3 regions of the Hominibacterium faecale genome follow, and region 3 is predicted to be linked to each of the others. Evidence: riboswitches for the same ligand, from Rfam matches in the RefSeq annotation. Region 3 holds a riboswitch; each other region holds the start of a gene.
What was found. A riboswitch is a leader RNA that binds a small molecule or an ion and turns the genes downstream of it on or off. The one in region 3 is predicted to bind molybdenum cofactor.
Positions count from the first base shown of each region.

Region 1: it holds a riboswitch for molybdenum cofactor, as region 3 does, so the genes downstream of both, LG211_RS10255 (fibronectin type III domain-containing protein) here and LG211_RS06320 (molybdopterin-dependent oxidoreductase) in region 3, are expected to answer to the same signal.
Region 2: it holds a riboswitch for molybdenum cofactor, as region 3 does, so the genes downstream of both, LG211_RS13320 (ABC transporter substrate-binding protein) here and LG211_RS06320 (molybdopterin-dependent oxidoreductase) in region 3, are expected to answer to the same signal.

Region 1 covers NZ_JAJAGH010000007.1:124,680-132,091, reverse strand. The annotation lists gene LG211_RS10265 (LysR family transcriptional regulator) at 1-108, shown strand, start outside; gene LG211_RS10260 (sulfurtransferase TusA family protein) at 64-330, opposite strand; molybdenum cofactor riboswitch at 776-896, shown strand; gene LG211_RS10255 (fibronectin type III domain-containing protein) at 1,074-2,588, shown strand; gene LG211_RS10250 (Ig-like domain-containing protein) at 2,711-3,544, shown strand; gene LG211_RS10245 (Ig-like domain-containing protein) at 3,582-6,506, shown strand; gene LG211_RS10240 (leucine-rich repeat protein) at 6,561-7,412, shown strand, end outside.
Region 2 covers NZ_JAJAGH010000009.1:61,430-68,841, forward strand. The annotation lists gene LG211_RS13315 (ABC transporter permease) at 1-428, opposite strand, end outside; gene LG211_RS13320 (ABC transporter substrate-binding protein) at 507-1,388, opposite strand; molybdenum cofactor riboswitch at 1,480-1,609, opposite strand; gene LG211_RS13325 (HesA/MoeB/ThiF family protein) at 1,761-2,450, opposite strand; gene LG211_RS13330 (NlpC/P60 family protein) at 2,447-3,772, opposite strand; gene LG211_RS13335 (C40 family peptidase) at 3,788-4,831, opposite strand; gene LG211_RS13340 (MoaD/ThiS family protein) at 4,873-5,112, opposite strand; gene LG211_RS13345 (aldehyde ferredoxin oxidoreductase family protein) at 5,216-6,997, opposite strand; gene LG211_RS13350 (4Fe-4S binding protein) at 7,012-7,398, opposite strand.
Region 3 covers NZ_JAJAGH010000005.1:240,989-248,400, forward strand. The annotation lists gene LG211_RS06290 (DUF5714 domain-containing protein) at 52-756, opposite strand; gene LG211_RS06295 (hypothetical protein) at 778-1,392, opposite strand; gene LG211_RS06300 (DVU_1553 family AMP-dependent CoA ligase) at 1,382-2,386, opposite strand; gene LG211_RS06305 (C-GCAxxG-C-C family protein) at 2,398-2,769, opposite strand; gene trsM (DVU_1556 family methyltransferase) at 2,791-3,498, opposite strand; gene LG211_RS06315 (radical SAM protein) at 3,515-4,954, opposite strand; molybdenum cofactor riboswitch at 5,277-5,404, shown strand; gene LG211_RS06320 (molybdopterin-dependent oxidoreductase) at 5,484-7,412, shown strand, end outside.

The DNA of each region.
Region 1 (7,412 bases), on a different contig from region 3:
AAGTTTCGTTACTATTTAATCAAAAATCCAAAATCTCAACAGGAAGATGTACAAATAAAAGATTTATTTGCCTATCTGGAACGAATGCTTGACTCGATGATTTGCTGACTCGGGAGCGCTGCGGATGGTGATTTCCCAGATACCGTTCATCACCTCCTCGCATGAACAGACCAGTTCTTTGGCCCTGCAGAATTCTTGAACGGATTTGCAGGTACAACTATGATCCGTTACGAGCATAACCTCTTCACCCTGCCCGATGACCGACAGTTCGTTTTGCAGCCGCATGACAGGAATGGGGCAGATTTGGCCTAAACAATCGAGTTTCTTCATATAAACGCCTCCTTTAACAAAGATTCTATATATCATAGAACAAAAATAAGCAAAAGTAAATGCCAAGTAAAACGTATTCGCGAGCTGGTAAATAAAAATAGGCTGATAAGAATTTCCAGATCCAACGGTGTACAGTGGGATCAGCCAGCGGATGTTTTTCCGCACTACGTTACCGGCAACAGTACCTTGCAAAGAGTCGCCCCCTTACGGGCGACATGTGGAAATAGGAATCTTTGATTCCGTCATTTCCACGTTTTTTATAAAAGATTAGAAAATGTTGGTAAGACAACGGAAATTTGTCGTTTGCTGTAGTATAATAGGGATAAAGAAAGCACATCATGTCTCATAATGAAGAAAAAAATCGAAGAAGTAAGAAAAAACTTGCGAAAAGATACGAGCTATAATACAATGTAACTGAATCTAGTAAATTTTGGATTATAAAAGTAAATATTGATGGTTCCGAACGTGAAAACCTAAAGGCTTTGGCCTATGGTTGAGCGTCGATGGGTAATACTGGAAACGGTGCTGCCTCCCGTGTTTTGGAAAGGAATGATGTATCAGAGGTAAATCACTCTTTCCCGTTTTTTAGGAAAGAGTTTTATTTTTTATATGCATTCCTTATTTTTGTGGCAACAAGTTTATCGATTTAAAATGTTAAAGTGAAGTGCGTGATACTTCTTTTGCATTTCGAGATGTGAGGCGTTCTATCAACTTATTCGTATATTGAACGAGGAGGATGAAAAATGAATCTTGCAAAAGGCAAAAAGAGGATCACTGTCAGTGTAGTAACGGCCCTGATGATGGTCATGGTCATGGTGCCGGGAATGGCGTTCGCAAACACAGCAGGGAATACGGCTCTATCCCAGACATCACAGAACCAGGGCATGTTCGTAAACTATATAGATGCTTCCGTTAATTCTAAGGATAGCAGAATTGGACAATATGGTACAACGAATATAAAACAGTATTTTTTCAATGGGGCAGATATAGAAAAAGAGAACGGCGGTATGGCAGATGATAGCCATCCGTATGTGAATTCTTATGGCTATAACTATTCGATTATGACCGACACGTCCGTTAGCGCATACTGGGACAACTATATTCAGGGAACTTTAAATCCGACCCAACCCATTAAGTTTGGATTTTTCCTGGGCGGTTCACAGACTGCCAAGTGCAATGACCAAATTATGGCTAGTAATATTATTCCCAAGATGAGCATTCAGAAGACGGACGGCACGGTTGTCCTGACAGGTACTCAGATTTACAAGGGCTGGAAACATCAGAGGCTGGCCAATGGCGGGGGAACTGGTTCCGGACCGCTCAGAGGGTTCGATGTATTTTTGGAGATTCCTGCTAACGCATTAGCTGCTAATACACAGTATGTACTGGTCCTTGAGTCAGGCATGGGCGTACAGACATTGCTGGATAAAAAGATTGTTTTCCATTTTTCCACAGATGCTTTTGCACAGAGCATTTCCCTGGGAAGTAAAGTAACCTTAAAAGAAGGCCAGACTAAAACATTAAAGGCCGCCATTAAGCCTGAAAATGTAAAAGAAAAAGCAGTAACATGGACTTCGGCAGACAAAGCAGTTGCCGTAGTTGATTCCAATGGTGAAGTCAAAGCGATGAAAGCAGGCAAAACGACAATTACGGCAGTAACAAAGGATGGAACAAATCTGAAGGCTTCCTGTCCAGTGGAAGTAACTCCCGTAATTGCGAAAGTATCATTAAAAGCAGTTTCGTCCAGCTACAATCGTGTAAAGCTGACCTGGTCAAAAGCCGCAAAGGCCGATGGTTATACCGTCTATCGATATAACGCAAAATCGAAGAAATACAAGCCTGTAAAACATACAACTGCCCGCAGCTATGTCGGAAAAAATCTGAAAACAGGAAAGACGTACGCATATAAAGTGAGGGCTTATCGGCTTGTCAATGGACAAAAAGTTTATGGCAGCTACTCTGCAAAGAAATCAATAAGGCCGGTGCCTTCCAAACCGGCCTTGAAAGTAAAGGCAGGGAAAAGAAAAGCTGCGGCAAAGTGGAGTAAAGTTTCAGGTGCGGATAAATATGTATTGTATAGAAGCACAAGCAAAAATGGCAAATATATAAAAGCAAGCATCACAGTAAAGAACAAATATACGGATAAGGGCCTCAAAAAAGGAAAGCGGTATTACTACAAAGTCCGCGCGTATAAAGTGGTGGACGGTAAGAAGGTATACGGAAAGACGTCACAATTGAGGACAGTAAAGGTAAAATAAATGTTTTGGTGTAAACCGGCCCATCGATTTAGCCTACTAAACAAATGATAATTCCTTTGCATCCAGCGATGCAGAGTAATTATATATAGCTTATTATTACATTTAAAAAGGAGGACGAAAAAATGAATCTTGCAAAAAGCAATAAGAGGATCATTGTCAGCGTCGTAATGGCGTTGATGATGGTGATGGCAATGATGCCAGGGATGGCGTTTGCCCAATCCGTTGTAGCTGGGTATGATGTAGCGATTCAAGATCCTGGGACCATATTAACCGGAACGAATCCGCAGGCAGCTGCAGATATCACGCAGCCAGCGGGGACAACTGTGCATATTGACTGGACAAGCAGCAATAAAAGTGTTGCGACAATCGGTATTCACAAAGGCAATATTACGCCTGTTGCAGAAGGAACCACAACACTAACCGCAACGCTGAGAGAAGGTGAGGCCCCAGGAGGAACAGGAACAGGACCTAGCGGCGATTGTACGGGTACAATCCTGGCAACCGACAGCATTACGGTGACCGTAGAGGAGTCAACCACATATGGATACCAGGGAACTGGCGGAAATACCATGTTGATGACGGCGCCATCGAATATTACTGGCGGAACCCTAACCACTGCAGGATATACAAATAAGATTAACGATCAAATGACGGTTGATAATGGAAGTTGCCAATTTACATTTACAATGAGTGCGGGAATGAACAATTTCCAAGAATCAAAATTTAAAGAAAACAGCCTTCCATACATCCAGGTAGTCAATCCAAGAGGAGCTGTTGTTGCAGGAACTTCTGTGACTTTTGAAAGTTATGATGCGGCAGCTAAGAAGATTACCATTTCAGCAAAAGGGCTGACTGCGGGGAAATCATATGTACTTAAGTTTGGAGAACAGGTATGTGGGAATAACACAGATAGGAATTTGGGCGTACCTGTAAAGTTTCAGTTTACGACAAAATAAGCTGATATTTGGAAGGAGATGAGGAATTGCGCTGAATTTGATCAGCACAATTCCTCCCTTATTTAATATGAAAATGAGAAAAATACTAGGGTTAGTAATAGTTGTTTTTGTAACGTGTGCTTACATGCCGGTATTCTCTTTTGCAGGGGGGACGTTAAATGATGAAAGCGGCATATATATAACAATAGAGGGAATAAAAGCGGAATCCCCAGAGCAGTACTTTGAAATCAATGCATTATCAGGATCAAAAGAAATAGCTGCGTATGATGCTGACGGAAACGATATTTCCAGGGAGGTGGAGTGGACATGTGATACAGACAATGTATCTGTGGAGTCCGACGGTCTGAAAAAACGTTTGAAAACGACACTTGCACCTGTAGGAAAAACAGCAGTTGTTACAGCAACCGATTTGAATGGAAAGAAAGCCGCTGTAGATGTTAAATTGGTTCCATTGAATTTGGACGATTCATTATTGACGGTAACAATGGTCAATGACTATGGTGATCGTTGGCTTGAAACAGAGTATGACTATAGCTCTTCGTTCCCAACAATGCTTAGGATTATGGTACGCACGCCGGGTTATGACAAAATAGATGGTACAATTGCAGGATACATTCGCGAACATGCTGTGGTGCAATCTACAAATGAAGAGGTTCTCCCGGCACAGAATGTTCTGTCATTTGATGGAGATGATCCTAACCAGGCATATTGGGATTTATGTGCAATCGGAGAAGGAAAAACACAAATTACTCTCTCAATAGAGGATGAGTATATGAGCTGGTCGTACTCGATTGATGCGGAAACTTTAAATGGTATGAAGTTATCAACGCAGAATCTTTATATGGAGCCGGGAGAAGAAGCACTGTTAAAAGCAGAAATCCAGCCTGGATCAGAACCGCAGGATGTTACCTTTGAATCTGATAATGGAGATGTGGCTGCGGTTACTGAAAGTGGAAAGATTGTTGCTAAGAAGAACGGTAAGGCGACAATCACAGTAAAGCAAACAGATGGATCGAAGTTTGAAGGCAAATGTTTGGTACTTGTTGTTAAATCAGGATTGTATTTAATTGATGAGGGCTTTGATGCTTCTTGGGATCCATCAAAGATGCATTATATTGATACGTCCAAAGGCTTGGAGCTGACGGAGCCAACACCAGTCTTATTACGATATTGTACGAAGGATGATATTCAGGGGCATAATACAGACATATGGCAGAGCCATGATACAGGCATCGTTACTGCAACCAGTATGCTGACAAATGACAATGTAAAGGGCAGGATCACACCAAGAGGTAATGGACAGACGGAGATAAAGGCAATATCAGGAAAAGGGGCTGGAGGCGGTTCTGGGACCATGATATTTACAGAAAAGGCTAAATGCAAGGTGACCGTAAATGTTCCATCGCTGCAGCCAGTAGAAACCGGCGTTCGCAAAGATTACAGCCCGCAAGGCATGGCAGGTACCACCTTGGAGATGGAAGGCTTCAATATGTCTACCAATCCGTCCAACGGATTTGAGTATGAAAACTACATAAACAGCTTACTTGATAAGAAAAGTGCGGACTTTAAATTCACAGTAAGAAGCAGCAAGGGAGACGGCGGCGTAAAACCAGAGGATTATGTAGAAAAATGGATGCTGAATCATATCGCGTTATATACAAAAGATAGGAGCAAAAAGATTGCTTCATTTAAAGATGGAGGGCTGATCTTAAAGTCCACAGAAACCAATGCGAAAAAAAACCCAACAAGCGTAAGCTTTTCAATTGATCAGAAGCGGCTTAACTATGATACCGAGTATGTGCTTAACTTTGGACAAGGGTTCAAATTATTTAATTATATTGAAAAAGACGTTAGTTTTTACTTCAAAACCAAAAAGTTTACCAAAGCAACAGCCATATCCCTCAACAAACCTTCTGCAAACATCCCAGTCAACGGCACATTGGAATTAAAGGCATCCTTTATGCCAAAAGACGCGGATGACACAGAATTAACATGGAGCTCAACGGATCATTCGGTGGCAAAGGTCGATAACAGCGGAAACGTTACGGGAGTCAAAGCGGGTACAGCTATCATTACTGCAGTTAACAAGAACGGGCTGTCCTCCTCCTGCAAGGTCACTGTGGATCCTGTTCAAGTCGCCCCGGCAAAGATCAAAGCTGCCGCAGCCGCTTATAACTCTGCCAAGATTAGCTGGGAAAAGGTAAACGGTGCGGCCGGATATGCAGTCTACGGAGCGGCATCCAAAAACGGCAAGTATGGAAAATTAACGGAGACCAAAGCTTTCAGCTATCTCGATAAGGGTTTGAAGACTGGCAAAACGAAATATTATAAAGTCAGAACTTATACGGAAGTCAATGGCGTTAAATATTACAGTGCTGATTCCAATACTTCTGCGGCAAAGCCAGCCTTAAAGCCTATCAAAAAGGTTAAGGCGCAGGCCTCCTATAACAAAGCAACGGTATCTTACCAACAAATTCCCGGCGCCAGCGGATATGTGATTTATAAAGCTTCTAAGAAAAATGGAGCGTATAAAAAGTTAGCCGTTGTAAAAGGAGGAAAAAACAAATCCTTTACTGACAAAAAAGTCAAGACCGGAAAAACCTACTATTATAAAGTAAAAGCTTACCGTAATGTGGATGGCAGAAAAGTCTACAGCAAGATATCCAAACCTGCGGGTGCAAAAGCAGCCCTTGCCGTATCAAAGATGACCTTGAAAGCAAAGAAGAACGGCATTGTAGTTAAATGGACAAAAGTAAAAGGCGCGCATAAATATCAGATTTATAGAAGTACAAAGAAGAATGGCGGCTATATTCTGGTGAGACAAACGGCAAAGAGAAGCTTTACCGACCAGCAAGTCAGCGGTGGAAAAGCCTACTTTTATAAGCTGCGTGCGTACCGCGTGGTAGATGGCAAAAAAGTTTACAGTAAGTATACGAAAATACAAAGGGTTAAAGCAAAATAAAAGACATCGCAAGTATGCTGTAAAGCAGTATACTTGCGGTAGTTACGGAAGAATATGATGAGCCAATATACGACGGAAAAATTAAATAAAAGAATGATCGCATGGATCACAGCAGCGCTGCTGCTGCTTACTTTGATCCCATTGCCAGAGGTTCATGCAGAAAGCGAATATGGTTTTCAGGGTCTGCAGGGGACACTGCAGACAGGACAGGGCATTAAAGATTACAACAACATGAAGCTGGTAGAACCATCGGATATAACGGTGCTTCACACTACGGACAATTCCGGCGGCTATTTCTTAAATCAAATTAACGAAACCCTTGACGGCACCGCGGGCCGAATTGAATTCGCGCTTTGCATGACAGCGGGAATGAACCAGATTGGAGAAGCGGGAAACTGGAACTTTACGAAGTACAATTTAAACCCGGATCCGAGCCAGTATTCAGGGATGAGCCCGGATAAAAAGACTCAGGTCAACATTTATTCTCTGGAACCGGGCGACTCCTATACGGGGAAGGACTGGGCGAAAAACAAGGAGCCGATCATCAATTATAAAAAAGGAAATCTCTTTGTTGACGATAACAAGACCTATGGCAATGCTTCCAATGGAGACGGTTCCGGCAGGATAACCCTCTATACGGAAAAGACGCTGGAATCAGGCGACTACATTTTGGAATTTGGCGCAGAAACTTGCGGCAATAATGTAGAAAAAGTTTTGGGCGTCCCCGTAGCGTTTCAATTCAAAGTCAAGGGAAAATACACTTTGGATAAAGCGATCACCGTCGCAGAAGAACTGTATGAATCTGCGGTAATAGGAATGCAGGCGGGGGAATACCGCGATGGAACACTGAAAGAGAAATTGAAAGCTCAATTAGATGAGGCAAAGGAACTTCGCAATGATGAAAAT
Region 2 (7,412 bases), on a different contig from region 3:
TCCAGCCGTTCCGCTCCCAGGGTCATACCCAGGCGGTTTACTACAGGCGCCTTTTCCTTTACCAAATTGTAAGTCAGGCCGATGATGATGGGCGTCACAAGGCAGATTTGAGCGATAATCATCGCCGTCACCGTATAATTCAGCTGCAAACTTCCCAGCGGTCCTCTCCGCATCAGAATCAGAAATACCGTCAATCCCGCGATGACAGGGGGCAGGCTCATAAAGGTGTAAATTAATCTGACTACGACGCCTTTGCCTCTGAATTGGTGCGTTCCCAGGAGAATACCCAGAGGTATGCCAGCGCAAGTGGAAAACACCACAGAAAAGCAAGAAACGTAGAGAGATAGCCCTACGATTTCAAAAATTTCCCCGTCGCCGGCAAAGATCAGTTTAAAGGCTTCGATAATTCCATGTCCAATTGCATCCATAAATGATCCTTTCTCAAATCAGTCCTATTATATCAAAAAAGGACAGGATTGTCTCCCGTCCTTTGCTTATCAAATCCGTTATTTTGCGTTGGGAACGAACAGAGCCTGTCCATATTCTTCCACTCCGTATTCACCGATCAGCTTCTGTGTTGCTTCTGAAACGATCCAGTTCTGGAATGCTTTCGCACCCTCAGCGTTGATGTTTTCATTCTTTTCAGGATTTACACAGATAACGCCGTACTGGTTGTTGAGCACGCCGCTTGGGTCTTTTTCGCTGACGATCTTCAGCTGGGTATTTTTGCCCACGTTGAGCCAGGTTGCTCGATCGGAAAGGGTGTAGCCCACCATTTCATCGGTCATGGTGATTACATCGCCCATTCCAGCCGCAGCTTCGATATACCAGTCGCCTTTCGGTTCAATCTTTGCCTTTTCCCAAATAGAAAGTTCTTTCTTGTGGGTACCGGAGTCATCTGCCCTGGATACGAACTTTTTTTTCTGGTCCTTAATGGTTGTGAAAGCCTTAATTGCGTCTTCTTTTGCGTTCTTTTCGATAGCCGCCGGATCATCCTTTGGTCCCAGTACAACAAAGTCATTGTACATAACGTCCAGTCTTCCGTCTTTGTCCGCATGGCCGCCTTCCACATATTCCTTTTCAGCAGCAGGTGAGTGTACGAGCAGTACGTCTGCTTCGCCCTTTTCGCCCATTGCCATGGCTTCGCCGGATCCTACGGATACAACGTCAACTTTGTAGCCGCTTTCCTTCTCGAATTCAGGCAGAATCGAATCTAAAAGTCCGCTGTCCTTGGTGCTGGTGGTGGTTGCCAAAATCAGCTTGGGATTGGCCGGTTCCTTGGCCGCTTCTTTGTCGTCTCCGCTGCCGCATGCACTCAGCATAGCTGCTGTGGAAAATACCATCATCAGCGCCAGCACGCATGCAAACACTCTCTTCTTACTTCTCATTTTTTCTCCTCCTCAGTAACAAAAATAATTTACCCAAAAAACAGAACAAAAAACCTTTCATTGCATTGAAATGAAAGGTTATATTCTGTATTTTGACATACATCGTATTCCTTTCCACACTGGGAGGCCGGAGAGTTTCCTCTAGGACCCTGAACGGTCAAGTGCCATGCGCCTTTTGCTGCGGACGGTTAGGCTGTATTGACTCGGAACATTTTCTATTCAGTTGTAAGGATCATTTTGGGCAATGATCCGGCCCGCTGCGTCATCTCAGCAGCCATTGGTATTTTCGCATGAAATCAACCCGTCTGTCAAGACAAATTACCATAAAACTATCATAATTCCCCTTAGATTCAAACATCTTCCACATTCAGATCAGAATCGAATCACTTCATATTCCTGATTGAGCAGATCGATGGTCAGCAGACGATTGCGCAAAATCTGTGGTTTTCCAAGGAGCACCTTTACGGTCTCCGCCACTTGGACCGCTGCTACCATTGCAGGCGTGAAGCTTGGGTTTCCAGTTTCCTGCTCGGCACCTTTATTAGAACCAGCAGGGTAGATTTTATCAAAGAGGTCGTCCCCCGGCATGATCACCGCGGCCTGCCCATGCCAGCCGGCGATGGCACCGTGAACCAACGGGAGCTTTTGCTCCCGGCATCCTTGTTCCAAAAGACGTCTGGCCTTTATATTATCCAAAGCATCGACAACGGCATCATAACGATCCGTTATAATGCCGTCCACATTGTTCTCGTCAATATAATGACACAAAGGATGGATCTGCACCTCTGAGTTGACCATTTTAATCCTCTCCTGAGCTTCCAGGGCTTTGTAGCGTCCAAGTGTCCTTTCTGTAGAGAGAAGCTGCCTGTTCAAATTGCTGGCTGAAAAAACGTCTCCGTCCACGGCTGTAATTTGACCCACTCCCAGTCTGGCCAGACCCTCGATTACATGGCCTCCCAAGCCGCCGCAGCCAGCTACCAAAACCCAAGAGTTTCGCAGTTTCTCGTTTTCTGCCAGTGAAATTGTACCGATATTTCTCTCGTATCTATCAGCAGTCATCATTCAATGATCCTTCTTACGGCTAGAATTGGTTTATAAGTCGCCTTGCTGATTTTAATCCCGTCCGTAGGATTGCTGGCGTGGACGATCTGACCGCCTCCCATATAAAGCGCTACGTGGCCGTCATAACAGATAATATCACCTGGTTTTGCCTCGCTGTAGGATACCCCTCTTCCGCAGGAGCGCTGAGCGCTGGAGGAATGGGGAAGCTTGATGCCGAATTTGGCATACACACTCATGGTAAAACCGGAACAATCGGTGCCGTTTGTCAGGCTGGAACCACCGTACACATACGGGTTGCCGACAAACTGCAAGGCATAATCCACGACTGCCTGTCCTTTATTGGTCGTAACCGGGGGTTTGGTTTCCTTATCCGGAGGAGTGGTTGGCTCCTTCTCGGGTTTTGCTGTGCTCGTCTCTTTTTCCGTATTCGCGGTCGGTTTTTCCGTTGTCTGCTTGGACGGTTTGGTATTGTCCACAGACGGCTTTATCGCTTCAGTCGCAGGCTGAGTGGCTTTGCTTGGCTCTTTTGCCGCAGCCGCTGTTGCCGGCTGGGGCGCTTTCTGTTCAGGCTGCTGCTGCGGTTCTGTCGTTGGTTCTTCCGCAGGCTTAGGCTGCTCCGTATCTGGGGCCTTAGCCGTTTCCTTTTCTTTTGCCGCTGTCAAGGTTCCGTCTTCTTTTACGGAATCATTGCCTTTGGCGACTACCATTGCTACAGGCTGGCGCGTTACTTTTTCCGATATCACCTTTTCTGACAGTGTACTGCCATTGACCCGGACCACCTGGCTGGTAATCAGCTTGCCGCCTTCCTGTCCTTGGGCTACAATTTTCTTCTGCCCTTTATCCAGGTTATCATCGATTCGGTATTCCGTCTGATATGCAATCGTTTCTGTTCGCGAAACTTGATCCACCGTCGTTACCGCTACCATCGGATTACCAGACGCAGCCGCCGTATAGATTTGCTCAACCGCGTCCTGCGCCTCCACAACGTTCACTTTCTCGTCGCTGCGTTTCAGCGCCTTTTTCTCCACGGTTATCTCCGGAGAAAGGCTAGTCTCTCCTTCCTTGGTATTGGCGGTGCTGTATTTTTGTTTGATGCCGTCGATGACCGCCTGTCCTTCTTTTTGACTGGCAACAATGAACGTTTCCTGATCGCCTATTTTTACTGCCCATGGTTCCTGTATTCTGGCCCCATTATCCGTAATAGCGTAAGGTTTTGTCATCTGAAGATAGATACAGACTGCAAGAATTAGAAGCACTAGACTCAAACCTGCTGCTGCAATCTTCAGCATCTTTCCTCTATTTTTTGAAATTGCTGCTCTCATAATCCCCTGCCTTTGTTACTCGATAATTCTTCTTACAGTAATGATGTTTTTATAAGTTGCGCTGCTGACCTTAATTCCGGTGCTCGGCGTACTGGCATGAACGATCTTGCCATTTCCGATATAGATGGCTACATGTCCCGCATAGCAGATAATATCGCCTGGTTTTGCTTCGCTGTAAGGTACTTCCTTGCCGCAGGATCGTTGCGCACTGGATGAATGAGGAAGTGAAACGCCGAATTTGGCGTACACGCTCATAGTGAAACCGGAACAGTCGGTTCCGTTGGTCAAACTGGTTCCGCCGTATACATACGGATTGCCCACAAACTGCAGAGCATAATTAACCACTTCTTTACCAGAGCCCCTTCCCATAGCTGCTCCGCCTCTAGAGACAACCTGAGAGGCCTTGTCAGCCGTCATGGTTTTGGTTCCTTTTTCGATAACTTTGGCAACCGGCTTTTGGTCCACAGTCGTAGCGATCACTTCTTCAGATACAATCTGGCCGTTCTGCTTAGTCACCTGGCTGACAATGGTCTTTTTACCTTTTTTGCCCTTTGTCGCTACCTTTTCTTCGCCAAGGTAGAGCTTGCTGTTTTCCTTATATTCTGTCTTATAGTCGATGGCTTCTGTCTTTGCCACCTCTTCTGTTGTGGTCACCGTTATCATCGGCTCAGCGGTTTTGTTTGCCGCGACCACTTGTGTCACCGCATCATCCGCTTCCACGACAGTGGGCGATTCATCGCCTCTTTTCAATTCTTTTGCCACTACGGTTACTTCCGGAGACAAGGTTGTAGCTTCCTTTTTCGTGTTCTCCGTTACATAGCTGCTTTTTATCCCCTCGATAACAGCTTTTCCTTCTTTTTCGCTGGCGACGACGAAGGCTTCGTTATCGCCTACTTTCACCACCCAAGGCTCTTCCACTTTCACCCCGTCTTCCGATATTGCGAAAGGCTTGGTGAACTGCAAGAACGCACACACACCTAACACGATTACTACGATCGCCAGCCCGATGACCGCGACCTCCATTTTGTGTTTCATTTTACCCAGGTGTTTTTCAAACATAGTACCCTTCCTTGTGTGTTCAGTAACAACGGACCCGCCGATCAGCCTCCCGAAATCCTCGAGTATGCCTTCAGCTCATCCCCTGGCGACAGCCGGTCATAGATCATGACGCGCATGCCATTGACTGCCACGAACCCAAAACTGGGGATCTCTTTGTAATTGATACCTACTGCCTGCAATGCTTCGTCGCAGGTGCAGTTATCGGGCACCTCCACCTTCCGCTCTTTATCCTGGCCAAAGTACTTGCGGAGCGTGCCTCTGAGTGTGATTGTGATTTCCATAGTTCCTCCTTGCAAAAAAGAGTGTATAGGATATTATCCAAACACTCTTTTATTATACATCATTTTTGCTATGGCAAAAAGCCAATTTTTGAAGTTTTTTGTATTAGAGCAAGGAAGCGATCAGTTCTTCCGGCATCATGCCGTTTTCATCCCATCCCATAACCTCATAATACTGGCTCAGCATATCATCAAAGACTTCCTGCGGAATCACCTGTCCCTTTGCAGGACCGTTCTGCAGAGCCTCGGTTACAACACGCTTGGGCACGGTATCGTTCTTGCGGTCAAATCCTTCTCTCTGATTGAATGCCCGGCCGATGTTGATGACGCGGCGTCCGATCTTAGACATGTCTTCCACCGTCCATTCGGTTCCGGTAACCATGGTCAGCAGCTCTGCCATGATTTCGTATGTAATCGATCCCCAGAAGTCGCAGATACAGAGGGAGAATTTAATGGCGTTGAACTCTGCCAGATCATAGACCAGCTGTCCTTTATTCTCGCCCGTATACGGCGGTGCAGCTGCTTCGAATACTTCCAAATTGGGAGCATAAGAACGCATGTGGCAGGCGCCTCTGTCGGATACTGCGTAGGATACGGACATAGCCCAGGAACCGCGTGGTTCATACTGAGGATATTCCAGTCCCTTAACCTGCATTGCGAATTCTGTGCCGCCGAATTTCTCGGATGCGCGCTTTGTGCCCAGGGCCAGATCCTTGCCCACGCCTTCATTTTTCGCAATCAGTTCCAAGTAGTGAATCATTTTATCGGCTTCTCCGAACTTGATGCCAAAGTCGTGGATGCCCTTTTCCGTCATTTCCATAGCCCAGATGATCGTATCTCCGGCACTGATGGTATCCAGTCCCATATTGTCAGCCACTTCATTGAATTTTACGATCTTTTCCGGGTCGCGGATTCCTGCGTTGGGGCCGGCAACGGAAATGGATTCATATTCAGGTCCCTCGCAGATGGCATCGCCGATCTTGAGGAAGTTTCCGCAGCCCAGGCCGCAGCTTCCGCAGCCCCGCTTACCGACTCTGTACTTTTTCAGCACATCGCCATTGTATTCGGTCCATTTTTCGTCCGTTGCATCGGAGAAATTCTTCCATGGAAGGATTCCGCCGTCGTTGCAGGCCTCCAGGAACGCAGTCGTACCATCGTGATAGATAAAATCGTTGTCCTCGGTTACTACGTTTTCACGAAGAAGCTCAACGATTCGCTTCGTCGTGTTTTCAATATCGTTTACTTTTACGCCGCCGGTTCCCCGGATGACGATCGCTTTCATATTTTTGGATCCCATTACGGCGCCGATTCCGCCTCTTCCAGCCTGTCTGTAGTAGTCGGAATTGATGCAGGACATGATGTTCAGATTTTCGCCGGCAGGTCCGATGGACATGATGCTGTACTCGGTTCCATATTTTTTGGAAAGAATGCTTTCTGCTTCATGGGATCCCAGTCCCCACAGATCAGATGCATCCATAAAACGAATTTTTCCGTCGTCAATGAGCACATATCCCGGCTTATCCAGTTTTCCTTCAAAGATAACCATATCGTATCCGGCAAATTTAAGACGGATGCCCACATGGCCGCCGATGGAACAGTCGTTCATAGTTCCTGTGGCCGGTGATTTTGCCGCTACTGACAGTTTTCCCGAGCAGGGAACCGGAGTTCCGGTCAGGGGACCGGTTGTCAAAAATAATTTATTTTCAGGTCCAAGAGGATCGATTCCAGGCGCCAGTTCTTCATACATATATCGAATGGCCAGTCCTTTTGATCCCACGTATTTTCTTGCAAAGTCCATGCGCAGCGGTTCGAAGGACACGCCCTTTTTCGTCAGGTCAATACGCAGTACTTTGTTTTGATATCCAAGCATTGTTTTATTCTCTGTCATGATTGTCCTCCTCCCTACTCAAATGTCAGCGCGTTCTGCGGACAAGTCTTTACACACATCGGGTCGCCCTTGCAGGTATCGCAGATGTACGCCTTCTCGTCTCTGATACGCACGACTTTCTTCGGACATTTTTCAGCGCAGGCTCCGCAGCCAATGCACTGATCCATATCCACCTCTATGTATTCGCCGATTTTTATCGCGTCTACCGGACATGCCTTTGCGCACATCCCGCATAAGATGCAGTAGTTATCGTGATATTTAAGATTGCCGTTGTCATAACAGGTCTCGATAAAAATTCTCGCCTTGGAAGGAATGTATTCCCCTTCCTTCATCGCTGAGCAGACCTGAGCACAAAGCTGGCAACCGATACACGTCTCTTTCTTAAACTTCAGTCGCTTCATTTTTTCTCTTCCTT
Region 3 (7,412 bases):
TACGTTCGTTTCTCAATTATGTCCCCAGTTTATCACAGGGCTTTTCCTTTTTCAACGCTCAGTTCCCAGGAACGGGCATCGGCCTCCAATGCACTGCTCATTGCGGGGCGAAAACATACAGGCAATCGCGTCGCCGCTGCCCTCCATCTCCACATTCAGATGACGTCTTGTAAATTCAATGGCAGAAAGGATGCTCAAAAAAGAATCCCTTTTACAGCACCTGGGGCCGTCATAAGCTGCGATATTTTCCAGGGCCAGGGCTGTAAGTCTTTGTGATAAGGACCATGCTTTATCGCTTAAAGGGGTCGCTTCTGTTACAATACTGGCGTAAATGCCGCAGCTTACCGCAGCGCCGCAGCATCCCCAAAGGCCGCAAAAGCCTCCCGGTACCTGGCTCCCTCTTTTAATCATTTCTTCCAAACAGCTTTTCAGGTCGATTTTGCCGCCGGCATTGCGATAGGCGGCTAAGAGGGATGCTCCCACCAGAATGTGGTGCTCTGGCCCATGCATGTAGATATATGGGTCCTCCATGATCGCCTGAGCAATTTGAATGGGTTTTTTCGACTCTGTTTTCAGGCATGTGCTAAGAATGGTCTCCAGGCCCTTTTCCTGGTGACAGCTGTCGCAGACAAAATGTCCCTCTTCACACTGGGCGTTGCTCCAAAAAACATTGCCGCAGATGGCGCAGGTCATCTCTTTCTGGTCTTTCAGATAGCGGAGCGGTTTCCCGCAGATCAAGCAGTTTTCCGTATTCATGTCCTTTTCCTCCTTATCGCGTTATAATCCGCCGAAGAGCCATGCCACCAGGTCAAAACGGATAATGATCAGCACCACCAGGCCGGTCAGCGGCAGCACCCGCAGTTTCTGATCCTTTGATCTGGGCATCATCACATACAGAGCCGCCGCCATGACCAGCGCCGCCATATCTTTGAAATCGTAGGTGTAAAAAACCGGATAACCTTCTGTAATCAGATAGCCGATGGGGATTGCCGCGCAAAGCGCCGGAGGCCACCCCTTTTTGCCCGCATACCAGACCGTATACCCGGCCAGCGCCGAACAGCCGGCAAAGACTGCCCAACGAATCACCTGCTCTGCCGGCAGCACGCCGAACAAGATTGCCGTATAGATGTAGTAGCTGATGAGCAGCCCTGCAAAAAACAACAAAGTATGTATGGCCGCCGCATTGGCTGTTCTGCTGTAATAGGCGATGACGCACCCGGCGAACACCCAGAAGGGCAGTTCGGACAACAGCTGTCCGGCCGTCTCCATCAAATCATGGACAGGCGTTCCGTCTCCGGGAACCGTATCCAGATACTTGGAAAGGACCCCTGCCAGACAGCCGGCCGCAAAGACAAAAATGCAGAATAGGATTCGTTTCGTCTTACCGCTCATTAACTTTCCACGCTCCCTTCCTGACGCCCCGGTCGCCGACCCGGCTGATCCGCTTGAGCACGCTGCCGCAGCCGCAGGGCTGGGTCAAAAAGCTGCTCCAATCGCCGGTTCGATAACGGATGAAGGGCATTCCCTTCCTGGTGAGGGTGGTAAAAACCACTTCGCCTTCTTCCCCATCTGGCACCACTTGTCCGGTCACAGGGTCAATGATCTCCAGATACAAATCCGATTCTCGAATGTGGCAGCCGCAAAGCTGCGGGCAGCTGACTGCGCATCCCAGACCCATTTCCGTCATCCCATAATGTTCAAAGATGCGGCATCCCCAGGCCTTTTCAATGATTCTCCGGCTCTCCGGGGATACATATTCCGCAGACAGGAGTACTGTTCCCATGGGGATCCTGCGGCCCCCGGCTTTTTCTGCCAGCGCGGCAAGCTGAGTCGGCAGGGCCACCGCGCAGGTCACCTGCTCCTGCTCCATCATCGCCAATATGAGATTATCGTCCGAGCCATCCGGAAGTCCGTAGGGGATCACCCGCACATGAAACCGCTCCAGCCCTTTTTTCAGCAGATCGCCGATTGATCCCGGCCTGCGGCAGGGCATCAGGATCATCACCGTATCGGAGGAATCCACCATCAGCTGCATGCCATTATGAAAAAAATCGGTGGTCAGCTCCTGATCTTCCTCAGTAAAATAAATCCGCTTTGGCCGCCCCGTTGTTCCGCTGGTGTCCATGGTAACGATTCTGCTGATCTGGCTTTGCGCCACGCAAACCATATCCATGCCCCGCTCATACACATCCGCAGGCGAAGTGAAAGGAAGGCGCCGGAAGTCCTCCCAGGTTTCTACGGTAACCCCGCGATACAGTTCACCATAAAAAGGGCTGTTCTTCGCAGCCCAATTGATGGTTTCTTTTATTTTTTCCAGCTGATAGTTCTCTATGGCATCCCTCGTGAGAGTATTTACCCCCAATTTGCGGGCTGTCCAAATATCCAAATACCGCTCCACTAGTCCCACTCCAACAGTTCTTCCACCTTCTGGAACGTGGCTTCCAGCATCATCGGGCATTTTTCCACTTTATTCAGAGGATTGTCCTCCATTAGATCGTGACAGTCCGTAAAGCCGAAGGCATCCTCAAACCATTCCGTCAGCTCTGCTGTCAGGCCCTGGCTGGCTTCTTTGGGATCAGCCAGATACAGCAGGCAGATTGCCGCGGACAAAATACCGCAGACTCTGCCGGACCACATGCCGTCGCACAGACCGGCCATGGCCGCCACCAGATCCTGGTTTTCCTTCTCCATCCTGCGCAGACCCATTTCCATAATCATCTGACTGCAGCAATACCCCTTTAATTTCAGATCCAAAATCTCCTGATTCATCCTCTTTCCTCCCCAACTTTCTTATTTTGCCGGTTTTTCCGCTACCAGCATGAAGTATCCGATCCCCTTCTTCCCTTTTGCGCAGGTGACGCAATTATCCAGCGATCCCTCCTGCAGGATCGTTTCCGCCACGTATGTATCCAAATCATCCGAGCGGTCCTCAAAAGCGACTACTTGATATCCCACTTCCTCCAGATATGCGATCATGGGCTCTTTGATAAAGGCCCCTTCAAAGCGGAAGTCCACAAAACGCATCTGTCCTTCGCCGCAGTCCTCCTCTTTATGGGGAATCTTTGCCTGGCGCTCGGCTTCGATCTTGATGGCCTGTACCTGCTTGGGATCGGGATTCTTCATATATAGATCGCTGATAAACAGCTTTCCTCCCTTTTTAAGAACGCAGTAGGCTTCATGGAGCGCTTCATCCGGCAGGTTGATCAGGGACAATGTGCATTCCATCATCACGCAGTCAAAAGAATAGGATGGGAATTCGTCCAAGAACTCTCCGTCGCCCATGCGCAGATCCAGTTTGCCGTTTCGCTCTTTTCCTTCGCTGATCTTTGCCAGATTAAGATCGATCCCCGTCACCTGGTACCCGTATTTGTCCTGCAGGTACTCGGCCGCTGTTCCGTCTCCGCAGCCCACATCCAGCACCTTGGCTCCTTTGTCAAGCTGGCAAAGCTCCATAGCCTTGTCCGTAATCTCAAATTTACCTGGTCTTACTAAACTCATTTTCTTCTCCTTAAAACTAAGATTTTCGATAAATACTGTTATATCCGCAGAAAGGCACCAGCCGGTTGTCCGCGGAAAGCACCTGCACCCGGCACCGCTTCAATCGCTCTGCATCCAGGTTGGTGCTGTCCTGGAAGGCCATGCCGGTCACCGTAAAGGTGTTCTGCTTATAATAGGTAAGGAACTGATCCAAATCCATGATCTCTTCCTCCTGCTCCGCCTGACAGCAGGGTTCCTCTCCGGCCGCGGCCGTATCGGCCGGCTCGCAGCAGGAGCAGCAGTCTACCTCGCTTGTTTCCTGCTCCTGGGGCAAGTCCCATTTGTTGAGCACAAAGTCCCGGTCCTTTTTTATGATTTCCAGAGGATCCGGCTCGCAGCAGCAGGAGTCCTGCTGTGTATCGCAGCAGCTGATGCCCGCCTCTTTTTCCTTTTTGCTGACCATACATGTTATACCGTCTTTTTCCTTTAAATAAGTACTGTAAAAGCAGCACAGGGTATGGCCGGTGGCGATGGGACAGAAATCCTCATAATGAAAGCCCGGACACTGGTTTTCAATTTCATGGAGCACATCGAACATGGTCACCCGGTTTTCATGGTCCGGGTCGGGATGCCTGCCGAAAAAGCTCACCGGTTGGAAATGGATCCCTTTGACAACGGCTATGTTCTCCAGCAGAAACTCCATCATTGCCCCGATGTTGTCCAAGTTGACGTTTCTGGCGACCGTCGGTACCAGCGTCACCGGCAGACCGGCTTTCCTGCAGTTTTCGATGGCTTGTTTCTTTTCTTTAAATAAAGGCTCTCCCCGCATCTGCATGTAAATCTCATCGGTGGTTCCATCAAACTGCATGAAAATCACCGATGCTCCCGCCTCTTTGAGCGCCGCGGCATACCCGGCCTCGCGGGCGATTCGCCTGCCGTTGCTGTTAATCTGTATGTATTCAAATCCTTTGGACCTGGCCATGCGGATGATCTGGGGCAGATCGTCGCGGACAGTGGGCTCCCCTCCTGACAGCTGAATGTTGAAAGGCCGTTCTTCCCCCAGCTCCACCAGCAGATCGAATTTTGCTTCCAGTTCTTTTAAGCTGGGATCGCCCGGTTCCTCCGAATCCATTTCCGCCCTTGCAAAGCAGAAGGGACAATGCTGATTGCACCGCTTGGTAATATCGATCAGCACGCAGCAGGCGGTCTGCAAATGGTTTTCGCAGGTGCCGCAGTGAAGGGGGCATTCATCCTGCCCGCTGCCCTTGGTCATCGCCGTTTTGGGCGGAATATTGACAACCGGATTTTTGATCCAATCCAGATAATCATCTGTGCGGTTTGAAACCAGTGCGCGAAATTCGCCATGTTCTTCACATGTTTTTTCAAAGAATACTTTGCCCTCCCGCTCTGTATAAAAAGCTTTGATCGGCTTTTCACAGACTGGGCATATGCTTTGAACTTCCGATAATCGTTTCATGTTTCTTCTCCTGTTCCTACTCTCCCCCAAACCGGTTGGGGGACAAAGTATCTGTTTTTCATTCTATTATAAATTCCCAAAATGGGCAAGGGGCGACCGAAAATGTTTTGCAGGACCGGGCCGTAAGGCCGCCGGGGAGGTTCGCCGCCGGATCGAAAAGAGGCCGTTTTTACGGCAAATTGTAACAAATTTTTTACAAATTTAAGACAATTCAAATAATAGCTACTTAGTACTGGGCTTGACCGCAAGATTGTACTGAAATCAGGGTTTCCGCGGTTGACAGGCCCCTGAACGAACTGATAAAATGAAAACCGTAGTAACAATTCAATACACAATCCGATTTCCGAGCTCCTACGGCTTTTGAAAAAATGCTATGGAGGCGGAAACGTTGGGTTTATGTGGAAACATATGAGCCTCCCGCGTTTGGAAAGGTTCGTGTACCATTTCGAAACGCACGAAAAGGCCTTTGTTATTGGATGTGAAACGTTAAAGTATGTTCAATTGAAAAATTAATTGGAGGCAAATTATTATGAAATTGAGAAAAATGACGTTAAACATCAATGGTGCCGATCGAATGTTCATCTGTGATCCTGAAAAGGATACTCTGGCTGATGTTGTCAGACGTTTAGGGCTCACAGGTACAAAAGTTGGCTGCGGATCCGGCGTATGCGGTTCTTGTACCGTAATGCTGGACGGCAAACTAGTTCGTTCCTGTACGAAAAAGATCGCTAAGGTCGAAGAGTACAGCGAAGTAGTAACGATTGAAGGAATTGGAGCTCCCAGATATCTCCATCCGATTCAGGTAGCATTTATGCATGCCGGAGCCGTACAATGCGGATTCTGTACTCCAGGATTCATTGTATCGGCCTACGCGCTGCTTCAGGCTAACCCTGATCCGACTAGAGAAGAGGTAAGAGACTGGTTCCAGAAAAACAGAAACATCTGCCGCTGCACAGGCTATAAGCAGATCGTAGATGCTGTCATGAACGCTGCAAAGGTTATGAGAGGCGAATGCGCTCTGGAAGACATTATGGTAAAACTTCCGGAGAACAAAGAATATTACGGCCAGCCGCTGGTTCGTCCCGCTGCTCTGGCAAAGGTATGCGGACTTGCTGATTACGGCGACGACATTGAACTGAAGATGCCGGAGAACACGCTGCATGCCGTACTGGTACAGCCGAAAGTCGCCTTCCACGCAAAACTGAAAGCTATACATAAAGAAGAAGCAGAAAAAATGCCCGGCGTTTACAAGGTTGTTACAGCGGCCGATATCAAAGGCCCCAACAGACTTGGATTCATGCCGTTCACACCGAGAACTCTGGCTACCGGCCAGTCCCACCCAATCCTTGTTGAAGACAAGATCTTTAACTACGGTGATGTTGTAGCTCTGGTTGTAGCCGATACAAAGGCTCACGCCCAGGAAGCGGCAAAGAAAGTTACCATCGATTGGGAACAGCTGCCTGAATACAAGACTTATCTGGAAGCAGCTATGCCGGATGCCATGAGAATACATGACGATCATCCCAACGTATGGTCCGAACAGCCCAACGTTAAGGGCGCAGGACACGATACGCCGGAACTGATCGACGAGGCGCCTTATGTAGTAGAAGGTTCCTTCTATTCATCCAGAGAGCCCCATATGCCGATCGAAGGCGATACAGTACAGGCTTACTGGGGCGATGACGGCCTGCTGACCGTTCATTGCAAAGCGATGCAGATTTACTCCAACATCGGTGATATCGCAGAGGCGACCGGCCTTCCTGCAGAGAAGATCAGAGTCATCGAAAACCCGACAGGCGCTACCTTCGGCTGGGGTATCGCGGCAGCTACATATGCGATGGCAGCGATTGCCTGCATGGCATGCGACGATATGCCGGTAGCATTATCCATTACTTATCCTGAGTTCATGGCTCTGTCCGGAAAGCGCGCTCCGTCCTACACCAACGGAAGATTGGCCTGCGACAAGGACGGCAAGATCGTCGGAGCAGAATGGGATTGCGGTATGGACCACGGTTCCTACAACGAACTGGGCGACGACTTGATCACAAGACCGGCCAAGTTCATGTTCTTCCCATACAACATTCCCAACTGTCTGGGACTGACAAGAGTTGCCTGCACCAACCACAACTACGGAACTGCGTACAGAGGCTACGGATCACCACAGGCATACACAGCATCCGAGGCGCTGGTTGATATGATGGCTAAGAAGATTGGCATGGATCCGTTCGAATTCAGATATAAGAACATCGCAAGACCTGGAGATACCAACATCAACCAGTATCCTTTCCGTGAATACCCGATGGAAAAGATGATGGATATCTTAAAACCGATTTATGAGGAAGTAAAAGAAAGAGTTGCCAAAGAATCTACTCCTGAAAAGAAGAGAGGCGTAGGTATCGCATGGGGCGGATACAACGTAACAGAAGGTATCTTCGACCAGTGTACCGTTGCTCTGGAA